DNA from 2 places in the Lysinibacillus sp. NPDC093712 genome. Region 1 is predicted to be linked to the other one. Evidence: riboswitches for the same ligand, from Rfam matches in the RefSeq annotation. Region 1 holds a riboswitch; the other holds the start of a gene.

Region 1 (8,209 bases):
TTGCAATATATGAACAAGTAGTGTCAGTATACTGCTGAATGGGGAATAGAAAGGAAGGAAAGGGGTAATTGTAATGCTACCAACAATGACATTATTGATTTCAGTATTTTTAATGCTATATATTACGGAAAAAAGGCGATTCTTTAATGCTGTAGTTTTAGGATTAATTGGCTTGAATTTATTTGTAGGAATAACAACACGTTATGAATTATTCATTAACGAACAAGGGATTGTGTCCAAGATGGGCATAATGACGTTGTTTGGTATTATCCCGAGTATAATGTTGTTATTATCCATCGCGATGTTTTTCAATAGCAAAATCCTACTTGAAAAAGAAGGACGAAGAATTCGAAATTTATTATTAGCTGTTTTCGGATCAGCTTTCTTATTAATGATGATTGGATATGTCTTCGTATTTTTTTCAAATATCGAAAATGGATTATGGCATATTCTTTTCTTTTATGCTTTTTTGATTTTTGCTTATACAGTATTTTTATATACAAGTGTAATGGTCTACGCGATTATTTATCATTTTACACCAATAACATACGAGCCTCGTTATATTATTGTGCTCGGATCTGGCCTTATCGGTGACAAAGTTCCCCCTCTGCTAGCAAGTCGTTTAGATGAAGCTGTTAAGCAATATAAAAAATATGGGGAACGTCCCTTTATTATCGTCTCAGGTGGGCGTGGTAGTGATGAGAAAGTTTCAGAAGCGTTTGCGATGGAAACATATATAATAGATGAATACCAAATACCGCATCGCAAAATATTGTTGGAAGATAGATCAACAAATACAGAACAGAATATGGCTTTCTCAAAAGCAACTATGGATGCGCATGCGCAAGGAAGGAAATATCGATCCCTTTTTGTTACGAATAACTTCCACGTATTTCGCGCAAGTATTTATGCAAGAAGGGCAAAGCTAGATGCACAAGGTGTAGGTTCTAAAACAGCGTTGTATTATATACCTAACGCTTTTACTCGGGAATTTATCGGTTTATTAGAAATGTATAAATGGGTACATGTAACGGTCTTTTTCATCATTACATTATTAATAGGACTCATGTTAAGAGCATATGTGTAACCATTCTTGAACTGCCTTCCATATAATAGTAGCAAGGCGGTTTTTTTACATAGTGTGCAAGGGGGGAAAACAAATGTATGGGCAATTTTTAGCAAAGCAAAATAAGGAACGAACGGAGTCCTTACAACAGCTAACACATATACAGAATACATGGTTTGCACAAAATTTATCTTTACTCATTTTGGATGAAGTACAACTGACGACCTTGCAAAAAATGCTGTATCAAGTTATTCAAGGGTTGTTAAGAAAAAAACAACAACGTCACTTGCAAATTGTACATCCTGAGCAAACACAAACAGTACAAGATAATGTTTTAACACTGTTAGCAGAATACGATGACTTATTGCGTGAGGCAATACCACTCCCTATTTATATTTTAATATGGCAAATTACTTCCTTAGAGAAGTTAGCTTATACAACAGAAGTTGTGGATGATGTTCTCGATATACTGGAATGGTATGTTATGAAACAGGACGAAGCGGTCGAACTATTTGAAGAAGAAGATTTAGATCATGAAGAAATCATTGATTTATACAAAGCAGCAATTGAAGAACAAGATGCAGATGCCCAGCTTGAGCTAGGAGAATATTATAGTACAAACGATGAAACACCATTCCAACCCGAAAAATCGATAAAATGGTTTGAACTAGCAGCAAAACAAGGTAGTGCAAATGCTCAATATGCACTTGGTAATTATTATTTTGAGGGTATTGGTGTAGACGAGAATTATGATCGGGCGTTCCAATTGTATGAAGCTGCTGCAAATCAGGGGCATGCAGATGCAGCCAATAACTTAGCTGATATGTATTTTAATGGGGAAAGTGTACCAGAAAATATGGTACTTGCTAAGAAATGGTTTGATGTTGCCGCAACACAAGGTGTGGCTGAGGCAATGTTTACATTAGGTATTATGCATGAGCAAGGACTAGGGATTGCAATAGATGAGCAGCAGGCATTTAACTTCTATAAAAAAGCGGCTGAGGCAGGCTATGTTGAAGCGGAATACAGGCTTGGTGGAATCTATTTAGAAGGTCATTTAGGGCAAACGCGTGATGTAAATCGAGGTTTATATTGGTTTGAAAGAGCTGCTGAACAATATCATGTAGATGCATTTTATGATTTGGGTTTTATTTGGAGCAAGGGGTTAACGGGAATCCGTAATATTGAAAAAGGTATTCATTGGTTCAAGCAAGCGGCACTTCAAGGAGATCCTGAAGCAAAATTACAACTCGGCCACATTTACAATAAAGGTGAAGGTATACCACGAAATATTAAAGAGGCAAAGAAATGGTATGGACTTGCTGCAGAAGCAGGAATTGAAGAAGCATCTCAATTACTTGAGGAGTTAGATAATTTGTAAAGCGCGACGGTAGTTATACTGGAATTACCCGTAATGGATAGCTATAAACTAGCCATTACGGGTTTTTTGTTGTTATAAAGAAAATAGTGCTTATACGATATTACAAAGAAATAAGGAAGCAATGGATTAAATGTTTGCATAATTGGTCAATGATTAGAGTGGTTATTTAAAACTATTTATCAACAATCTTTATGATGGTCTTTTTGAACCATTTTCGGATGTGATTTTAGGTTAATTGACCTCGTTGAAATGAATAAATGATAGATAGTGAAATTACTGATACTTAATTATGCTTGTAGTAATTCAAACAATATTTTTTAAATAGTAAAAAGACCGTAGAAATAGCTAACGAAAAATGTTGAATTAGTAATTTTATCACATTTCCATGATGGATAACTTTTTTGTTTATTATTAAATATTATAGTGGTAAATGGAAAAAAATAGGTTAAAATAAATTGACAATTATATTTAAAGTGTATATTGTAAATGAGTAATTTTAAAATGTGAAATTAATGAATTACTGATTATTATGATGTTATTTTGTTATATTATTTTCTTGTTAATTTATTAGCGGACGTGGTATTTTTTCGTATATTTATAAATATATTTGGGTAAACGGAAATAGATTATGCTCAGCTCTTCAAAAGAACACGTATATGAAAGAGGGAAAAGTGTGATTTTTCAAAAACAGAAAAAGACAATGGCATTAGATTTACAACAATATTCAGTGACAATGGATGTTCCGAACTCACGAACTTTGGTGAAGCAGATTGAAATGTTAAATTTGACCAAACTAGATTTACAATATTTAAAGGCTTTTAAACCATTTGTTGAGGACAACATAAATCAAATTGTTGACCGATTCTATGGAATGATTGGAACTGAGCAAAGTTTAGTAGATATTATTAATAAACATAGTTCTGTAGATAAGTTGAAGGTCACATTGCGTCGGCATATTATTGAAATGTTTAACGGTACAATAGATGAAGAGTTTTATAAAAGACGAGTAAGTATCGCAAAAGTACATGTACATATCGGCCTTAGAACACAATGGTATATTTGTGCTTTCCAAGATTTAGCCATTTCATTTATTGACTTGGTAGAAAAACATGTAGAACACCCTATGGACCAATTTAATACGATTCGTGCAATCTCTAAAATTTCTAATTTTGAGCAGCAGCTTGTATTAGAGGCTTTTGAAAGTACAGTCGAACGACTAAAGGCAAATGTAGAACGGGAGAAAGAGGCAGTTGAGAGAAAAATCGTGGAATCTTCAGAGGGGCTTGCTGCAATTTCTCAAGAAACAAATGCCTCATTCCATCAATTAAATAATCAATCACATGAGATTAAGGAATTGGCGAAAAGATCATTACAGGTCAGTACGCTAGCTGAAAGTCAGGCGATTGAAGGTCGGGAACGTCTACAACATCAATCAAAAAATATGTGTAACATTATTCAATCAGTAGATGATATTACAGACAATATTAAGCAATTGACAGAAATGTCTAAGGAAATGGAAGCGATTATGAATGTTGTGACGAACATTGCAAATCAAACAAATTTATTAGCTTTAAATGCAGCTATTGAAGCAGCTCGTGCTGGAGAAGCGGGGAAAGGCTTTAGTGTAGTAGCGGATGAAGTTCGTAAATTATCTAGTCAAACGAAGGAATCTGTCACATCTGTAGCTAAATTATTAGAAAAAACGACGGAGCGAACGGATAAGCTTGCCCACACGCTTAGTCATATTCAGGAAGAAGTTGCGTCAGGTGAGGAAAACATGGCTCAAACTGAGGGGCAATTTAACAAAATTTTAGATGCTATGACACAAGCTAAGTGTCAAAATGATCGCATGGAAAAAGAAGTGCTCGCTGTGGCTCAGATTCTTAATGAGCTTGGTCTTGCATTTAATGAAGTCACAAATTCAGCAGATAAATTAGCAAATGTTGCCCAAAACTTAAACTAATTTAATGATTTCATAAAATGGGGCTTAAATGTCCTCTAAATAAAAATTAATTTACAATCCGCTTTGCTTTCCGCAGGTAGGATAGGAGCTTTATCGTCTTTGTGCTCTTGCCCTCCTTTACGGAAAACAAAGTGGATTTTTATTAAGGGTGCCAGGCACTCAAACAATTTACCCGTAGCGCAATCAACGGCAGTATTCATCTATTTATTTTTGATTGTTTCATTTTTGCTAAATTTGTAATGGGTTGAACGTAAATGTTTGCAAAAACAGTTTATACTAATAGGAGATAAATAAAGAAATTAGGGGCGATTCTTCATGGAAACAATAGTTGTATTGGGCGGCGGGATAACAGGTTTATGTACGATGCATTATCTACAACGTCAAGTATTGGAGAAAAAAATAGATGTAAACCTAGTACTTGTTGAAAAAAATGCATACTTAGGTGGAAAGCTACATTCCGCATATGACCATGGTTTTATAATGGAAACGGGCGCTGATTCAATTGTGGCTCGTCATAAAGGTGTCATGGAGCTAGTACAGGAGCTTAATTTTGAACAGGAGCTAGTGTACAACGAAACAGGAGTATCTTATATCTATACAAACGACGAATTACATGCAATACCTGCTGATTCAACATTCGGTATTCCTATGAGTTTAGCATCTCTGGAAGCAAGTACGCTTGTATCAGAAGCTGGTAAGCAAATCGCATTACAGGACTTAAAGATGCCGAATAAAGGATTTACTAAAGAAAGCTCAATAGGGGAGTTTTTAACGTATTACTTGGGTGAAGAACTTGTGCAAAATCAAATAGCGCCAGTATTAGCAGGAGTATATTCTGGTGACCTACATCAACTTTCGATTGCTTCAACATTGCCGTACTTAATCGATTATAAAAATGAATACGGTAGCATCATCAAAGGGTTTGATGCAAATCGCGAACAATTTATGAAAGCTTCCAATAAAAAGTTTATTTCGTTTAAAAAAGGCTTATCAACACTAATTGATCGCCTTGAAGAAACGTTAACAGAAGTAGAAATTATTAAAGGCGTAGCAACAACAAATGTAAAGAAACATGAAGGGCAATATACAATTACATTAGCAAATAGTAGAAAGCTTGAGGCTAATCACGTTGTTCTAGCATTGCCCAATGAAGCGGTGCAAAGCTTATTACAGGACCCATCGTTAGATCATTATTTTAAGGAATTTACTACAGCTTCTGCCATAACAATTTACCTAGGTTTTGATGTACCGGATGCAGTGCTACCAGCAGATGGAACGGGCTTTATTGTGTCACATAATTCAAATGTCCAATGCAATGCGGCAACTTGGACAAGTCGAAAATGGAAGCATACATCTGCTAATAGTAAATTGCTTGTACGACTCTTTTACAAGAGCATCAATCCTGCGTATGAAAAATTACGTAAGATGACAGATGAAGAACTAGCTGCTGTTGCATTAGACGATATAAAGAAAAGTTTAGGAATTGATGGAAAGCCAACTGTAGTTAATGTTGCGAAATGGATTGACCAAATGCCAAAATACGATTTAGCGCATCATGAGGCATTGAAGGGCTTAACAGCTGAGCTTGCAGAAAGGTATCCAAATTTATCGATTGCAGGCTGTTCTTATTTCGGAGTAGGCATTGGTGCTTGTATTCAAAATGGCAAAAAAATAGGCGAAGAGCTTGCAGAAAAACTAGTATAACCGTAAAATAAATGCGGAAATTTGATATTTTTCTGGAGAAATCTCCTTTGTTAAGTGAAATAGTCTTGACTCTATCGCCTGTAAACGATATGATTCTTTTAATTATTTGAAAAATTCATACTACATTCTTATCGAGAGAAGCCGAGGGACTGGCCCTATGAAGCTTCAGCAACCAACTTATGTCAGGTGCTAAATCCAGAAGACCTTTTTGGTCGAAGATGAGAAGGAAAAACAATTACGATTCGTTAAAGCCTTCTTTTTTTGTAAAAGAAGGCTTTTTATATTTTTGGAAACAAAGAAAGTGAGGGTTACGTTTTATGGGATTGCTAGAAAAGTTAAAAACACATGTGTTAACTGCAGATGGTGCTATTGGTACTGTATTATATGGCTACGGCTTGGAGTACTGCCATGAAGAAATGAATGTACAGAGACCGAAGTTAATTGAAAAAATCCATAAAGAATATATTGCTGCTGGTGCAGATGTGATTCAGACAAATACTTACGGTGCTAATGCAATTAAATTAGCACGCTACGGTTTAGAATCGCGAGTTCAGCAGTTCAATGAAGCGGCAATCACGATTGCGAAACGTGCCGCAGCAGATGGCGGACAATTTGTGTTGGGCACAATAGGGGGCATCCGTGGTATTCGTAAAAGTGATGCAACGTTAGAGGAAATTTTATCGACAGTTGAAGAGCAAGCAAATGTGTTACTTGCAGGCAATCCAGATGGCCTTTTACTTGAAACGTATTATGATTTCGAAGAGTTAAGTGCAACATTGAAAATGTTACGTGCCAAAACAAAGCTACCAATTATTGCGCAGGTGTCGATGCATGAACCAGGCGTGTTACAAAATGGAATGGCATTAAATCAAGCATTGCACGAGCTAGAGGCTCTTGGTGCAGATGTAGTAGGCGTAAATTGTCGTTTAGGACCGCATCATACAATTCAAGCATTTGAAGGAGTTGAGCTTCCTGAAAAAGCATTTATGTCTGCCTATCCAAATGCATCATTGCTAGATTTAGAGGATGGGCGTGTCGTATATGAGTCAGAAGCAGATTATTTTGGTCGTGCCGCAGTTGCACTGGTTGACCAAGGTGTTCGTTTAATCGGTGGTTGCTGTGGTACAACACCAAAGCACATAGCTGCAGCAAAAAAATATTTAGAAGAGTTAACACCTATTGAAGAAAAGTTAGCTAAGCCTGAAAAAGTACAGGTTGTACGTGAAGCAGAGCCTGCGACGTATGAGCCCCTGCATGAGAAGGTAAAGCGCGAGCGTTCGGTTATCGTGGAGTTAGACACACCGAGGCATTTAGAAATTGACGGCTTTATTCAAGGTGCGAAAAAATTATATGAAGCAGGCGCTGATGTAGTGATGATGGCAGATAATTCACTCGCATCGCCCCGCATTAGTAATGTGGCAATGGGTGCGTTATTGAAGGAGACGCACGCTGTCCGACCGTTAACGCATATAACGTGCCGTGACCGTAATTTAATTGGATTACAGTCACATTTGATGGGCTTAAATGCATTAGGCATTCATGATATTTTAGCGGTTACTGGAGATCCGACTAAGGTAGGTGACTTCCCGGGTGCCACAAGCGTTTATGATGTATCTTCTATGGAGCTAATCCAGCTGATTAAACAGTTGAATGACGGTATTTCATTTTCCGGAAAGCCACTTCGTAAAAAGGCAAACTTCTCTGTAGCGGCAGCATTTAACCCAAACGTACGTGTACTAGACCGAGCAGTAGCTCGACTAGAGAAAAAAATAGAGCATGGTGCAGATTACTTTATTTCTCAACCAGTGTATACGAAAGAAAAAATCATTGAAATTTATGAGGCAACCAAGCATTTAGATGCACCAATTTATATTGGTATTATGCCAGTAACGAGCTATAAGAGCGCTGAGTTTTTACACCATGAAGTACCAGGTATCAAACTATCTGACGATGCACTGTCACGCATGAAGGCATGTGGTGAAGATAAGGAACGTTCAACATTAGAAGGGATTGCAATTGCTAAAGAGTTAGTAGAAGTAGCTGCAGAGTATTTTAATGGTATTTACTTAATTACACCGTTTTTACGCTATGATAT
Region 2 (8,209 bases), on a different contig from region 1:
ATAATTAAGACTAATACTTAATTCACTCGTAAAGTAAAATATTTTGTTAGATATAGCTTAAATGTTCTGAATAGTGTAAAATTATGTATGACGACAGGTTATTTATCTCCTGTTTTTTTACATTGGTTGGGTGTACCGATGTGAAGGACAAATAATCTAGTTGAAGTAAATAAATGTGGGATGGAGGAATAAGGAATGGATGAAAAGTTAGCAAAAAAGCTTCGTAATGAACAATTACGGAACAAAGTCGTATCAGCAGAAGAAGCAGCATCTTGGATTAAGGACGGCATGGTACTTGGTATGAGTGGGTTTACACGTGCAGGTGACGTAAAAGTGGTACCGCTTGCACTTGTTGAGAAAGCAAAAACAGAAAGCTTCAAGGTAGATGTATATACAGGTGCATCACTTGGACCTGAAGTTGACCAATACTTAGCAGAAGCTGGTGTTATTCGCAAGCGCGGGCCTTTCCAAGGAGACGCAGGCATTCGAAACATGATTAATAGTGGGGAAGTTACTTATGTTGATGCCCATTTATCACACAATGCTGAATTAGTACGTCAGGGCATTATTGGTCCGATTGACTTTGCTATTATTGAAGCTGCTGCTATTACAGAAGATGGCTTATTAATTCCTACAACTTCAGTTGGTAACTCTCCGATTTTCGTACAAGAAGCAGACCAAGTTATCATCGAGCTAAACGTAGCACAGCTTGATGCATTAGAAGGTGTGCATGATATTTTTGTTCCAGGGCCACAAGGTAAACGTGATCCAATTCCAATGCTAAATGTGTCAGATCGACTTGGTACAATTGGCATTCCACTTAATTTAGACAAAGTAAAAGGTATTGTTATTTCAGATATTTTGGATGCGCCATCAATGATTGTTCCGGCTGATGAAGAAACAGATATTATGGCAAATCATCTACTGAATTTCTTAAGAGAAGAAATTAAAGTAGGTCGTTTAACGACGAGTTTACGCCCACTACAATCAGGTGTAGGTTCAGTGGCGAATGCTGTATTATTAGGTTTCAAAGATTCCGAGTTTGAAAATTTAGAAGTTTATTCGGAAGTACTACAGGATGCTGTATTTGAATTAATGGATGCTGGAAAAGTAAGCTTTGCATCTGCTACATCTATTACCCTATCTGAAAAAGTAGGAAACCAAGTTTACGGAAATTTTGAAAAATATGCAGATAAATTAGTGTTACGACCACAGGAAATTTCTAATCACCCAGAAATTATCCGTCGACTCGGCTTGATCTCTGTAAATACAGCGCTTGAATTAGATATTTATGGGAATGTAAATTCAACTCATGTTTCTGGCACAAAGATGATGAATGGTATTGGAGGTTCTGGAGATTTTGCTCGTAACGCACGATTAGGTATTTTCGTGACAAAATCGTATGCAAAAGGTGGGAAAATTTCTAGTATCGTTCCAATGGTTTCGCATGTAGACCATACTGAACATGATGTGGATGTTATCGTAACAGAGCAGGGCGTTGCAGACTTACGAGGTCTAGCACCTAAAGAGCGTGTCGGTCTAATCATTGAAAACTGTGCACATCCTGATTATAAAGAGCAATTATGGGCTTACTTTAATGACGCAAATGAAGCAACAGGTGGTCACCATACACCGCATGATTTAGAAAAAGCACTTTCTTGGCATGTGAATTTAGCAAAGAATGGTACAATGTTAGATCCATCATTTGCAAAATAATATATTTAAAAAGTGTTAGATTGACTGCTATCGATCTAACACTTTTTGCTGTGCGTTGATGTCTACTTCACGGGTAAACGTCAGCCAAAATCGTCGCTGCCGCGCTGTCAGTTGCGTCTGAAGTTTGTACTGCTGCCGCAGGAGTCACCGTCCTCGCTACTACCAACTAGTATCCTCAAAGTTATGTCCCATCTTCTTGTTTTATGCTGATTTTTTAAAGGCAGATGTTACTTTCGGTTCTGTTCCTTGGAATAGCCTTTTAATATTTTCAATATGCAAGATGAACGCTATGCATAAAAGTAGAATGGAAATAATAGTTGGGCCAATTCCAGGTATCCATAAATAAGTTGCCGTACAAAATACAATATAAAATTCTAACACACCGACGATTAAATAGTTTGTAGCGAAAGATAAAATCACAAATAATATAAGTGCACATAAAGCAATTTTCCAATCGACAGCAAGTAAAATCCCAATAATGGAGGCAGTACCTTTGCCACCTTTAAAGCCCATATGGAATGGGAAGTTATGCCCTAAAATAACACTAGCAGCCATTGTATAGATTAAGAGCCACGTTTGTATTTCAGTGAATTGTGATGCATTAGAAGAAAAGTAGTAGATGGCACAGAGAATAGCACCGACGCCTTTGCCAATATCAATTAGTGCCACTAATAGGCCGTATTTCCAGCCAAGAGAAAGCGTTGCGTTTGAGGCACCAGCATTGCCATGACCAGTCTTTTTTAAATCTACACCCGATAGAAATTGTGCTACTTTAGATCCGTGGATACAGCCGATTAAATAACCAATGATAATAATAATAAAAAAAATAATGGCTTTTTCCATAAAAAATGCTCCTTTCATTTTTATTTTTTAATATAGTGTATGTGCTCTTATTACGTAAATTAGCAGACAGAAGTTTCAGAAAAAAATAAATTTTACTGTTGACAGAAAAAAAGTCTATGTTTATACTGTGTAACAACGATGGAAATTGAATCACATACTCTTATCAAGAGCGGCGGAGGGATAGGCCCTATGATGCCCGGCAACCAGTGAGTGACGAACTTGCTAAGGTGCTAATTCCTACAGATTCTTACTTGGATCTGGCAGATAAGGGGAGGAAAACTTGCAACCGCAACCCTCTTCTTAACTGAAGAGGGTTTTTGTTTTCTACACATAAATCCTCCTCATCTCCGGTACCATCGTAAAACCATTAAGGAGGAAGAAAATATGTCGAATTTCAAACCAGAAACATTACTATTACACGGTGGTCAAGAGCCTGATCCAGTGACGGGTTCTCGAACTGTACCAGTGTACCGTTCAACAGCTTTCGTATTTAAAGACACTGCTCATGCGCAACGTCTTTTTGCATTAGAAGAAGCGGGCAATATTTACACACGTATTACAAATCCAACTGTAGATGTTTTTGAAAAACGCATCGCTTTATTGGAAGGCGGTACAGCAGCAGTAGCACTTTCATCAGGTGCAGCAGCTATCGCATTTTCAATTTTAAATCTAGCAAGTGCAGGGGATGAAATCGTAGCAGCAAGCTCTTTATACGGAGGAACATATAACTTATTAGCAAATACCCTACCAAACTACGGTATTAAAACAATTTTTGTAGATGAAACAAACCCTGAGAACTTCCAATCTGCGATTAATGAAAACACAAAAGCAGTGTTTGCTGAAATTTACGGCAATCCAAGTTTAAAGGTTTTAGATGTAGAAGCAGTAGCAGCGATTGCACATGAAAATGGCTTGCCATTAATTATTGATAGCACATTTGCTTCACCATATGGCGCAACGCCAATCGACTTTGGTGCAGATATAGTTGTTCACTCAGCAACAAAATGGATTGGTGGTCATGGTACAACTTTAGGTGGCGTTGTTGTAGATGCTGGGAAATTTGATTGGACACAAGGTAGATTCCCTAGATTTACAGAGCCAGACACATCGTATCATGGATTGCGATATGGTATTGATACTGCAGCGGCTGCATTTGCCACAAAACTGCGTGTGCAATTACTACGTGATTTTGGTCCAACATTAAGTGCTGATGCTGCATTTAACTTACTACAAGGTTTAGAAACGCTTCATTTGCGTATTCCTAAACATAATGAGAATGCGTTAGCAGTTGCTGAATATTTACGTAACCACCCATCTGTGGAATATGTAAATTATAATGGATTAGAGGATTTTGCTTCCCATGACTTAGCGAAGAAATACTTGAAAAATGGCTTCGGTTCAGTGCTTACATTTGGCATTAAAGGTGGACGAGAAGCAGGGCGTCAGCTAATAGACAGCGTGAAACTATTCTCGCATGTAGCAAACGTTGGAGATGCAAAATCGTTAATTATTCATCCAGCATCTACAACCCATCAACAATTATCTGCAGAGGAACTAATCCAAACTGGCGTATCCGAGTCGCTCATTCGCTTATCAATCGGTTTAGAGGCAGTTGAGGATATTATTGCAGACTTAGAACAAGCAATTGCACAAGTAACACCTACTGAACAAAAAGTAGAAGCTTAACATAAATTGATAAATTAGATTCATGTCGTAGCGTTAACGTATTTTCTCATTCGAAATGCCTCATTTGGTAATGCGTGTAACGTTGCTACATCAATCATTACCTCATTCGGTAAGTTATCTGAAATTTCCTATAAATAATACCTAGTATTTTTATAAGTATTGTTGACTTGATTAAAACCATGCTATATACTAGGGATTAAGTTGAATGTTCGAATGGCTACCAACCTAGAACAATTTTAAAGAGTGTCGATGTTACGTAATTCTAAATGCCGCTACAGTTTAGGCGGTAACAATTAATTTGTTTTCATAAGTGCTCCCCCACTTTTGAATAAATATATGAAAAGAGTGTAGCTACATAGCCAGTAGCTACGCTCGCTTAAAAAACTGATCGAAAAGGAGTGTTTTAAATGGGAAATGTTTATCGTGCACAAAATGTTACAGCTTATATAATTTATGAATTAAATGAAAGTCAACATTTTGTGAACAACCTATCCATTCAAAACTTACTTTCGACAGTTGAAACAAAATGGCAACAAACTTTTGGACATAGTGCTTTTGAAGAAATCGTATATGCTAAAGAAGAAGGCTATATAGTCAAAGAAGTTTTTGAAGAGTATGAAGCTTACGGTACAAGCCATATTGCACTACCAGCGACAGAATATTATTTAAAATACGGATCGTTTCAATTAATTGAACGCACATATGCGGTACCGGACTTTACACAAGAAGAAATAAAGCTAGTGCAATCAGCTTTAGCGCAATATCGTTATCGATTATTTTTACAAGCAAGTTAACTTTCCCTTATATTTTTTAGCTCATTCTCTACTGCTATAGGGAATGAGCTTTTTGTTGCGTTTTCGTTATTTGTGAAATTAGTTACTGCTTTTCAAAAACAGCTTATTCTATAACGGGTATCTTCATACATATATAATAGAAGAAAGGCATTTCTTTTTTTATAAGAATTCGTCAAGAGTTGTTCGAAAATTATAGATTTATTAATAAAACGTATAATAAAGGCAATGAAACCGATTTCTTTTGCACTCCTAGAGAAAACAATTGTCCATCCTAGAAAGATTTTTCTTGTGCAATGTATTTATTTGCGTTACAATTTTCTTTAGGTTAAATTTTGAATTATTTGAATATGTGCTTGTAGGCACAGACTTTATATATATATAAAACTGGAGAAATGTACGTTGGAGGGAATAACAAGTATGGCAACTATAAAGGCAGCAATCTTAGGATTTGGAACTGTAGGTCAAGGTATCTATCATATATTGAATGAAAAGCGTGAAGAACTTAAACGGAAATTAGGCATTGAATTGGAAGTAGCAAAAATATTAGTAACGGATACTAGTCGTGAACGTGTTCCAGGTACTGCTCATTTATTAACAACGAGTATGGATGAGGTTTTAGCAGAACCTGGCATGCAAGTTGTATTTGAAGCAATTGTCAATGAAGAACCGGCATTTGGTTATTTAAAGCGTGCAGTTGAACATAAGTGCCATGTGATTACAGCAAACAAAGTGATGTTTGCAAAACGTGGCTTAGAGTTACAAGAACTTGCAAAGTCAAATGGTGTATTCGTGGGCTTCGAAGCAACAACAGCAGGCGGCGTGCCTGTTATTAAAACGATGAAAAATATTTTGCTTGTAAATGATGTAAGCCGTATTCAAGGTGTCTTGAATGGAACATCAAATTATATTTTAACAAAAATGCGCGCACAGGGCTGGTCCTTTGAGAAAGCTTTAAAAGAGGCGCAAAACTTAGGTTACGCAGAAGCGGACCCGTATAATGATGTATCTGGTCAAGATGCCTTTAAAAAGTTAATGATTTTAAGCGCATTAGCATTTGGTGAACAACCAGATTGGGCTGACGTCGAAGTAATAGGCATTGACTGTATCTCAGCTGAACAGGTAAAGGATGCTTGTGAAAAAGGCTTACGTTATCGCCATGTAGCTGAAGTGGAGAAACTTACAAATGGTAAAGTGGTTGCAAAGGTCGGTCCACAACTAGTAGATAAAGAGCATCCGCTTTATCCGGTTGATGACGTTAATAATGCGGTTGCGCTTGAAACAAATTATATTGGTACATTAACATTAGTAGGTCCAGGCGCAGGCATGTATCCAACGGCAAGTGTGATGGTTGAGGACTACGCTGAGATTATCGGAAAACGTGCTGGATTTGTAGTAAGTATTTAGTTGAGTAGGTGCCAGGCACTCAAACAATTTTGAATTGTTTGAGTGCCTGGCACTTTTAAAGTTTAGTCTTCGTCCTTCACGTCGATATCTTCAGGAATAGGTGTGTTACGCCAAATTTCTATTTCTTCTTTTATCCGTTCTAACTGTTCAAAATAGGTACTAAATTGTCCGCTATTAATCAGTATTTGATCCCCATCATAAATTGAACGGATCCGTCCTTCATAAACAAGTCGCAGTATCTGCTCCTCAGGCATGCCAAGATCCAAGGCTGTTTCTTCAATAGTTTTATACATAAACGGTCGCTCCTTTTAATGTTATTATTATACCTCCTCTGTTATAGAAAACATAATAATGGATTGTATGTAAGGAAAGTAAGTTGGGAATTGTTTGATTTTGGATAAATCTGTATAGTTAACAGTAATAGTGTTAAAGGTTAGGAGGGAATCAGCAATGGTCTATCCATATTTTTTTGTACTGCTAGCAGCTATTTTATGGGGAATGACAGGGACAGCACAAACTTTTTTAGATAATGGCGTATCGCCGTTTGCAGTGGCGACTATTCGTTCAGCTATTGGTGGTGGATTATTATTAGTTGTAGTAGTGTTGTTACGTAAAATTACTTTTCGAACATGGTCCTGGAAATGGACAATATTGGCGGCGGCAAGTATTGCTTTATTCCAAGGTCTTTTTTTTACATCTATCCGTCTAACAGGCGTAGCAATCGGCACTGTTGTGACAATTGGTAGTGCCCCGATGTTTTCAGGCGTGCTGGAGTGGCTACTATTGAAATCGCGACCAACAAAAGTATGGGGCATCGCAACAGTTATGACAATTACAGGATGTATTCTTTTGTTTATTAATAATGGAGATGGAACTATACATATGGGTGGCATAGGGCTAGCCATTTGTGCGGGGGTTTCTTTCGCAGTATATACAAATATAAGTAAAAAACTAATGGCACAGCAGGAAGCATTACCTGCTGTGGCTATGACGTTTTCGATTTGTGCGCTTTTATTACTACCTTTTTCAATTGGCAATGGGTTTAGTTGGCTAGTAGTTACACAAAACTTATGGACAATGCTTTTTATGGGCGTTATGTGTACAAGCATAGCGTATTTATTGTTTTTAAGTGGTCTTCAGAAAATTAGCTCATCATCTGCTGTAACATTATCACTTGCGGAGCCCTTAACTGCAGCAATGTTAGGTGTAGTGCTAGTTGGCGAGCATTTAAGCGTAACATCTTGGTTTGGTGTTGCAATGCTACTTAGTGGCATTGTAGTTCTTACTTTTGCGGGAAGGAAAAAATAGAAATAGTAAGAATGGAAAATGGTAAAAGCTTAAGAAATTCTTCATTTTTATCCTAGTTGGTTTTTAAGATTTTATATGTAGACTAATAGTTGAGAGCGAGGTGTATATCATGACGAAGTTAACAGTTCTTGTAACAGACGATGATCAAGATATTCGTGATGGTATTGAAATTTACTTAAAAAATGAAGGTTATCATGTCATTAAGGCAGCAGACGGTGTAGAAGCACTTGAGAAACTAGAGAATAATGAAGTACATTTAATTATTTTAGATATTATGATGCCAAATATGGATGGTATTACGGCGACGTTTAAAATTAGAGCAGAGCGCAACATTCCAATTATAATGCTTAGTGCGAAAGCTGAAGATGGTGACAAGATTCATGGCTTATCCGTTGGAGCAGATGATTACGTTACGAAACCATTCCATCCTTTAGAGCTGTTGGCGCGTGTTAAATCAC

Evidence for each region. A riboswitch is a leader RNA that binds a small molecule or an ion and turns the genes downstream of it on or off. The one in region 1 is predicted to bind S-adenosylmethionine.
Region 2: another riboswitch for S-adenosylmethionine. It lies ahead of ACQKNX_RS17150 (O-acetylhomoserine aminocarboxypropyltransferase/cysteine synthase family protein); the one in region 1 lies ahead of ACQKNX_RS25055 (bifunctional homocysteine S-methyltransferase/methylenetetrahydrofolate reductase).

The regions. Positions count from the first base shown of each region.
Region 1 is NZ_JBNNUU010000015.1:27,323-35,531, reverse strand. It holds gene ACQKNX_RS25075 (YdcF family protein) at 74-1,087, shown strand; gene ACQKNX_RS25070 (SEL1-like repeat protein) at 1,161-2,447, shown strand; gene ACQKNX_RS25065 (protoglobin domain-containing protein) at 3,121-4,410, shown strand; gene ACQKNX_RS25060 (protoporphyrinogen oxidase) at 4,726-6,114, shown strand; SAM riboswitch class I at 6,240-6,339, shown strand; gene ACQKNX_RS25055 (bifunctional homocysteine S-methyltransferase/methylenetetrahydrofolate reductase) at 6,432-8,209, shown strand, end outside.
Region 2 is NZ_JBNNUU010000004.1:359,027-367,235, reverse strand. It holds gene ACQKNX_RS17160 (succinate CoA transferase) at 196-1,716, shown strand; gene ACQKNX_RS17155 (glycerol-3-phosphate acyltransferase) at 1,918-2,559, opposite strand; SAM riboswitch class I at 2,717-2,830, shown strand; gene ACQKNX_RS17150 (O-acetylhomoserine aminocarboxypropyltransferase/cysteine synthase family protein) at 2,944-4,245, shown strand; gene ACQKNX_RS17145 (hypothetical protein) at 4,653-5,039, shown strand; gene ACQKNX_RS17140 (homoserine dehydrogenase) at 5,457-6,443, shown strand; gene ACQKNX_RS17135 (DNA-binding protein) at 6,506-6,736, opposite strand; gene ACQKNX_RS17130 (DMT family transporter) at 6,894-7,751, shown strand; gene ACQKNX_RS17125 (response regulator transcription factor) at 7,861-8,209, shown strand, end outside.